2 regions of the Mediterraneibacter sp. NSJ-151 genome follow, and region 2 is predicted to be linked to the other one. Evidence: predicted binding sites of a transcription regulator. Region 2 holds the regulator's gene; the other holds the start of a gene.
What was found. Region 2 encodes HrcA, which represses chaperone genes, less so after heat shock. Its sites were predicted from a motif close to TGTTAGCACTCNNNNNNNNNGAGTGCTAACA; they were not measured.
Positions count from the first base shown of each region.

Region 1: a site for HrcA is predicted at 2,709-2,739, ahead of clpB (ATP-dependent chaperone ClpB). Genes of this name have one in related genera too.

Region 1 is NZ_JAKVPP010000010.1:82,658-86,881, reverse strand. Features, by position in the region: gene clpB (ATP-dependent chaperone ClpB) at 1-2,573, opposite strand, end outside; gene LQE94_RS11275 (extracellular solute-binding protein) at 2,885-4,224, opposite strand, start outside.
Region 2 is NZ_JAKVPP010000003.1:163,859-168,082, forward strand. Features, by position in the region: gene dnaK (molecular chaperone DnaK) at 1-780, opposite strand, end outside; gene grpE (nucleotide exchange factor GrpE) at 830-1,465, opposite strand; gene hrcA (heat-inducible transcriptional repressor HrcA) at 1,483-2,538, opposite strand; gene hemW (radical SAM family heme chaperone HemW) at 2,750-3,940, opposite strand; gene lepA (translation elongation factor 4) at 3,942-4,224, opposite strand, start outside.

The DNA.
Region 1 (4,224 bases), on a different contig from region 2:
TTTGCTACAAGTTTGCCATCTTCAACTTGTAATAAGATTACATCGCCTGTTCCGACATTTCCTTCAAGGATCAGTTTTGCAGCTAATGTATCAACGTGTTTCTGCAGATATCGTTTGAGTGGTCTTGCACCGTAAGTTGGATCGTAACCACCATCTATAACGAAGCTTTTTGCTTCTGGTGTTAATTCGATGGAGATTTCTTTATCTTCCAGTCTCTTGTTTACATCTGCGATCATTAAATCTACAATTGAGCCGATGTTTTCTTTTGTCAATGGTTTGAACATGATAATCTCATCGAGACGGTTCAGGAATTCTGGTCTGAAATGTGCTCTTAAATCTTGCATTACCATTTCTTGATTCTCTGGCTTGATTTCGCCGTTGTCCTGAATTCCATCCAGCAGGTAGGATGATCCGATGTTGGATGTCATGATCAATATTGTATTTTTAAAGTCTACTGTACGGCCTTGTGAGTCTGTGATACGACCATCATCCAGTACTTGCAAAAGTACATTGAATACGTCCGGATGTGCTTTTTCAATCTCATCGAACAGTACAACGGAGTATGGTTTTCTACGAACTGCTTCTGTCAGCTGACCGCCTTCATCGTATCCGACATATCCCGGAGGTGCTCCGATCAGACGGCTCACGGAATATTTCTCCATGTATTCACTCATATCGATACGAACCATGTTATTTTCATCATCAAACAGACTTTCTGCCAGTGCTTTCGCAAGTTCTGTCTTACCTACACCGGTTGGTCCTAAGAATAGGAATGAACCGATTGGTTTGGATGGATCTTTGATTCCTGCTTTGGAACGGATGATAGCTTCTGTAACTTTTGTTACACCTTCATCTTGTCCAATGACACGTTTATGCAGTTCTTCGTCGAGATGAAGAGTCTTGCTTCGCTCGCTCTCGTTTAGTTTTGCTACCGGAATTCCTGTCCATCTGGAAATGATTCTGGCGATTTCATTATCTGTAACGCTTTCGTGTACCAGACGTAAGTCTTTCTCTTTGATATGTGCTTCCTCTTCTTCTAATTGTTTTTGAAGCTGTGGAAGTTTTCCATACTGCAGCTCGGCTGCTTTTTCCAGATCGTATGAGCGCTGTGCTTTTTGGATATCGTTATTGATCTGCTCGATCTCTTCACGGATTTTCTGAACACGTTCTACGGAATGTTTTTCATTATCCCACTGTGCTTTCTGTTTTGAAAATTGTTCTCTGAGTTCTGCAAGCTCTTGCTGTAAATGTTCCAGTCTTTCTTTGCTTAACCGGTCTTCTTCTTTTTTAAGTGCCGCTTCTTCGATCTCAAGCTGCATAATCTTTCTTCGCAGTTCATCCATCTCGGCCGGCATGGAATCTAGTTCTGTCTTAATCAATGCACATGCTTCATCGACAAGGTCGATTGCTTTATCCGGTAGGAAACGGTCTGATATATATCGGTTGGACAATGTTGCCGCTGCCACAAGTGCTCCGTCTGTGATTTTAACGCCATGGTATACTTCATAACGTTCTTTCAGTCCACGAAGGATAGAAATGGCATCTTCTACGCTTGGTTCATCTACTAAAACCGGCTGGAAACGTCTCTCAAGTGCTGCGTCTTTCTCGATATATTTTCTATATTCGTCCAGAGTTGTAGCACCGATACAATGTAACTCGCCTCGTGCAAGCATTGGCTTGAGCATATTTCCGGCGTCCATAGAGCCTTCTGTCTTGCCTGCTCCGACAATCGTATGCAGCTCATCGATGAAGAGAATAATCTTTCCTTCGCTGTTCTTTACTTCTTCCAATACGGCTTTCAGACGTTCTTCGAATTCACCACGATACTTTGCTCCTGCTACGAGCGCACCCATATCCAGTGCGAAAATGATCTTATCTTTCAGACCTTCCGGCACATCTCCTCTTACAATTCGCTGTGCAAGCCCTTCTACTGCTGCCGTTTTACCGACACCTGGTTCACCGATCAGAACCGGATTGTTCTTAGTCTTACGTGAAAGGATTCGGATTACATTACGAATCTCAGCATCTCGTCCGATAACCGGGTCTAGCTTCTGTTCTCTTGCACGCTCAACCAAATCGGTACCATATTTTGCAAGTGCATCGTAGGTTGCCTCTGGATTATCGCTTGTCACTTTCTGATTGCCTCTGACGCCGGACAATGCCTGAAGAAATGAATTGCGGTCGATTCCGAATTCTCGAAACAGTGCTTTCATCTCTCTACTTGCGTGTTTTAACAATGCGAGGAACAAATGCTCAACTGAAACGTATTCGTCTCCCATCTGTTTGGCTTCGTCTTCTGCATGGATCAATACATTATTCAAATCCTGTCCGACAAACACCTGTCCTCCTTGCACCTTTGGTCTTTTATTGATTGCTTCTTCTACACGATTGATAAACAATGTCCCTTGAATGTTCATCTTCTCTAATAATTTTAAAATCAGGCTGTCATCCTGTGTGATCAGTGCATAGAGTAAATGTTCCTGTGCGATCTCCTGATTGCCATAATCATAGGCAACCTTCTCACAAGACTGAACTGCCTGCAATGAATTCTGTGTGAATTTATTAATGTTCATAATACAAACCCCCTTTTTTATAAAAAATGGTTGCTAAATGGCAGTTTTTAAAAGCGTTCTAAAAGCTACCATGAATCTTTATTGTTCTATTTACTCTATAACAATACCACTGCTTTTTTGGTTTGTCAACACTTTTGTTAGCACTTTTTAAAGGTGAGTGCTAATTTTGTTTTCATGTCTCTTTTCAGATACCAATCTGCTTTCGTAAGCCCTCATATCCACTTTCATATAATAAAAAATACTTGCGTTCGCCACATAATAAACTCTTACGTTCGCCACATAGAAAAAGGAGTGCTTTCGCACCCCTCTTATTACTTCGCATTACTTGCTGCAATTTTTACTCTGCTCCACAGATCACTGATGATCTTCTTTGTATCTTCATTATATTCAAATATTTCATCATTTTGATTATCGCTTCTTGGAATGTACGCATTGATTCCTTCGAAATCGCCGCCCACTCCAGAGAGATCATCCATAACTTCTTTATTTGCAGAAGTATAGCCTATATAACTTGAGTTATCATAAGCCCCGTCATAGTCGCTTGCATAGTTGATAAATGCGTATGCAAGCTCTGGATTTTTTGCATTTTTCGGAATGACCATCGCATCAGACCAGAGGTTTGTTCCGCTTCCCGGTAAATAGTAACCCATGTTTTCATTTTCTGCCATGACATAGGTTGCATCTCCTGAATAGATTAAGCCTAATGCTTTTCGGCCCTGTGCCATGTTGTCAATGATCTCATCCATAACAATTTCCGGATTCATCGTCTGCACACACTGAAGTAGCCAGTCATAAGCCTCCTGGATTTCTTTTTCATTCGTTGTGTTCATTGAATATCCCAATGCTTTTAACGCCATCATAAAGGAATCTCTCTCTGAATCGTAGAGATAGATATCTCCTTTATATTTTTCATCGAGGAAAATGTTGTAGCCTTCTTTTTTCAAATCTTCGATATCTACCTTTGTTTTGTCGTAAATGATTCCGACTGTTCCCCAGAAATATGGTATTGAGTATTCATTTCCCGGATCGTATGCCAGATTTTTTACGCCATCATCAAGCTTATCAAGGCAATCTAGTTTTGAGTGATCTAATTTTTGCAGATATCCTTCGCCTATCAATCTCTGAATCATGTAATCACTTGGAACAAGAATATCGTAGGATTCTCCATTTGCGACTTTGATATACATTTGTTCATTGGAATCAAAGTTTTCCATAACAACTGTTGCCCCGGTCTCTTTCTGGAAATCGTTGATGATATTTTCACCAGTATACTCGCCCCAGTTGTAAATGTGCAAGGTCTGGCCTTCAAATGGCTTGGATGCCGCTTTGTTTCCGGATATATTTACAAAAATCACAATTGCTAACAGTGCACATACTGCTGCAGTTGCCGGATAAACGAATTTTCTTCGGCCTACATTTTCTTTTTTTGCACGTTTTGAAGCTACGACCGGTGCAATGTTAATAATTACCAGGGCTATTGTAATAATGACAACAACAAGTGTTGACACTGCATTGATACTTGGATTTACACGTTTACTCATTGTATAAACTACAATACTTAAGTTTTTTACGCCGCGTCCTGTCACGAAGTATGAAATAATAAAATCATCTATTGACATGGTAAATGCAATTAGTGCACCTGAGATAATTC
Region 2 (4,224 bases):
TGTTGCTGTAATGAAAGGAAGGTTAATATTTGTTGTTGTAGCTGAAGAAAGCTCTTTTTTTGCCTTCTCTGCTGCTTCTCTTAATCTCTGAAGTGCCATCTTATCTGTAGATAAGTCTACGCCTTCTTTTGCTTTAAAATCAGCAAGCATATAATCTGTAATCTTCTGGTCGAAATCATCTCCACCAAGTCTGTTATTTCCGGCTGTAGATAATACTTCAATAACTCCATCACCAATCTCGATGATAGATACATCGAATGTACCACCACCTAAATCGTATACCATGATTTTCTGCTCTTTTTCGTTATCAAGACCATAAGCAAGTGCTGCTGCTGTAGGCTCGTTGATAATACGTTTAACATCAAGTCCTGCAATTTTACCGGCATCTTTTGTAGCCTGACGCTGAGCATCGTTAAAGTAAGCAGGTACTGTGATGACAGCCTCTGTTACTTTTTCTCCAAGATATCCTTCTGCATCAGCTTTCAGTTTCTGAAGAATCATTGCAGAAATCTCCTGTGGAGAATACTTTTTGTCATCAATTGTTACTTTGTAATCTGTACCCATCTCTCGTTTGATTGAAGAGATAGTTTTGTCTGCATTTGTTACAGCCTGACGTTTTGCAGGTTCACCAACAAGACGTTCTCCTGTTTTTGTAAATGCAACAACAGAAGGTGTTGTTCTTGCTCCTTCTGTATTTGCGATAACAGTTGGCTGACCACCTTCCATTACGGCAACACAACTGTTTGTTGTACCTAAGTCAATACCAATAATTTTTCCCATGATATTTGTCCTCCTAATTTATCATTCTAAATTTACTGATTTACTACTTCTAATTTGCTACTTTTACCATGCTGTGTCTTACAACACTGTCACGATATGTGTAACCCTTCTGGAACTCTTCCACGACGATATTCTCGCCCACCTCCTCATCTTCTACGTGCATAACTGCATTGTGAAAATCAGGATTAAATTCCTGTCCGACAGCCTCGATTGGTTTTACACCTGCTTCATCGAGAGTTGTCATTAACTGTTTGTAAATTTTATCCATTCCTTCCATGAAAGGATGTGATTTATCTTCCTCTGACACAGCTGCCAGTCCGCGTTCAAAATTGTCCACGACGGGAAGAATTTTATCTATGATATCTTTCGCTCCTATTTCGTACATCTGTTTTTTCTCTTTATCTGTACGCTTGCGGAAGTTATCAAACTCAGCCATTTGACGAGTAAGACGATCTGTTAATTCTTCAATCTTTTCGTCTTTCTTGTCTTTCTTGTTTTTCTTACCAAATAATTTTTTTCCAGATTTCTCTGTCTCTTCTAATGATTCATCTTCTAAGGTTTCTTCTTCAGAGTCATCAGCTTCAACAGCCTCTTCTGTCACCTCTTCAGATTCTTCTTCAACAGTTTGTGTGGCTTTTGCTTTTGCCTCTTCTACTGCTTCTTTTACCATATCTTCCTGACTCATTTTTTCCTCCACCAATTTTATTCTATATCCTGTTCGCTTAAATCTCTACGATTTAAAGTGTCCAGTTCATTCTTCAATGTCTGTAATGTCTTCATTACATGTTCATAATCCATACGCTTCGGACCAATAATACCGATTGTTCCACGCATTCCTTCGCCTAACTCATAAGTAGCTGTTACAACACTGCAATCTTTCATTGTCTTGACCGGAGTTTCATCGCCAATGTAAACTTGTATTCCTGTATTCTCTTCATTTGAAAGAGTTTCTGTAACCAGTTCTGCAAGCTGTTGTTTTTCCTCAAAGGCACTTATTATTTCCTGTGCACTCTGTTTATCGCTTAATTCCGGATACTTAAAAATATTTGTCGCACCACATGTATAAATTTCCATATCATCTTCTACATGAATAATATCTGCAACAGCATCCAGCACATCGCTGATTACTTTACTGTGAATACCTGCCTGATCTTTTAATCTGGCGATCAGCCCAAGGTTAATTTCCTCAATAGACATGCCATTGAGGGAAGTGTTCAGAAGCATATTCAACTTTAGCATCGTCTCATTGCCTAACTCTTCATCAACTTCGATAATCTTGTTTTTGATTACATTTCCCGTCATTACAATAACTGCAACAATCTGTTCTGGATCCACCTGTGATAATTGAATGAATTTCAATGTATTCTTATGGTTGATCGGAGCAGAAATCATGGTTGCATAATTTGTATTATTTGCAAGTACTCTCGCTGCTTGTTTTAATACTTTATCAACCTTATCAGATTTTTCTAAAACAACATTTTTCAAATCTGATAATTCTTGTTCCTTATCGGCCATCAACATATCTACATATAACCGATATCCTTTATCCGAAGGAATTCTTCCGGCAGAAGTATGTGGTTGGAAAATATATCCCATATCCTCTAAATCTGCCATCTCGTTTCGAATTGTTGCTGAACTTAAATTCAAGTCGGTTGATTTCGAAAGAGTTCTTGAACCTACCGGCTCTCCGGTTTCAAGATAATTCTGGATAATTGCTTTAAGTATAATATGTTGTCTATCTGTTAATTCTATATCCATCTTCTTAAAACCTCCTCTTTCTTCGCTATTAGCACTCCACTTATTTGAGTGCTAACACCTTACAAGTAATAAGATAGCACCTTGATTTCCGTTTGTCAACACTGTTTATCATTTTTTTATAGAAATAAAAATTTATTATATATTTCTATAAAAAAGAAAAAACTCTGACATAAACAATCAAAGTTTTTCTTACTTTTATTAGTATTTGATTTTATGAAAGTAAAAATTCAGATAATACATAATTGCTGATATCCATTCCTCTGTGAGTAAGCATGAGATTATCTTCTTTACTTATTATCAATTCATCTTCTTCCAACCTTTTTATTATACTTCCATAAACTTCCCCAATTTCTTTACCAAAAAACTTGTGAAACTTATTTTTTGAAATTCCAGCTGTTTTTCTCAATCCCAAATACATAAATTCTTCCATTTGATTTTCTAATGTTAAGTATTCATGTTCTATTTCAATCGCTTGTTTTTGATTAATGGTTTGAATATATTTATCTCGATTCTTAATATGATTGAAACGGATTTGTTCTTGTATTTCTGAAGTATTTTTATTTTGAATGGAAATCAGAGAGGCTGCACCAGCACCAATTCCAAGATATTCCACTCTGTCCCAGTATCCAAGATTATGCCGACACTCTTTTCCCGGGTATGCATAATTGGATATCTCGTAGCGGTGCATTCCACAACTTTCTAACATTTGAATGGTCATCTCTCCCATTGTATATTCATCATCTTCGGAAGGAAGTTTCCAGTCACCCGCATCAAATTGACCTTTACAATACCACTCATAAAAGTTCGTTCCTTCTTCTAATATCAAACTATATGCAGAAATGTGTTCAGGGTTAAGTGTTAGAATCTTTCTCAGTGTATTTTCCCAGCTTTTTAAAGTTTGTCCAGGAAGTGCTGACATCAGATCAATATTTCTATTCTTAAATCCTGCTTGTTCAACAGCTTCCCATGTATTTAAAAAATCTTCGTAAGTATGAATTCTTCCCAACATTTTCAATTCTTTATTTTCTGTTGATTGCAATCCGATACTCACACGGTTGATACCTGCCTGTTTATAGCTTCTTAATTTTTCAATGTTTACAGTTCCTGGATTCATCTCCATTGTAATTTCTGCAACAGGATCGATGGTAAAAATCTGATTTAGATTTTCAAAAATTAGTTTCATCTGATCTGCTGTCAAAAGAGACGGTGTTCCTCCTCCGAGGAAAACCGTCTTTACTATATATTCTTTTGCAAAATCTTTATAACGATTAATTTCTTTACATAAAGCCTGAACATAAGCATTTAATTCTTCTTTTGTTCCACTTGCAGAAAAGAAATCGCAATAATTGCACTTTCTTACACAAAATGGTATATGGAGATATAATTCTAATTCTCTCTTCATATTAATCTTCATCTAATTTCAATACACTCATAAATGCTTTTTGTGGGATATCTACATTTCCGACTTGACGCATTCTCTTCTTACCTTCTTTTTGTTTTTCGAGAAGTTTTTTCTTACGTGAGATATCACCACCATAACATTTAGCAAGAACATCTTTTCGCATTGCTTTAACTGTTTCTCTGGCAATTACTTTTCCACCGATTGCTGCCTGAATCGGGATCTCAAACATTTGTCTTGGAATTTCCTGCTTTAATTTCTCACACATTTTGCGTCCACGTTCATAT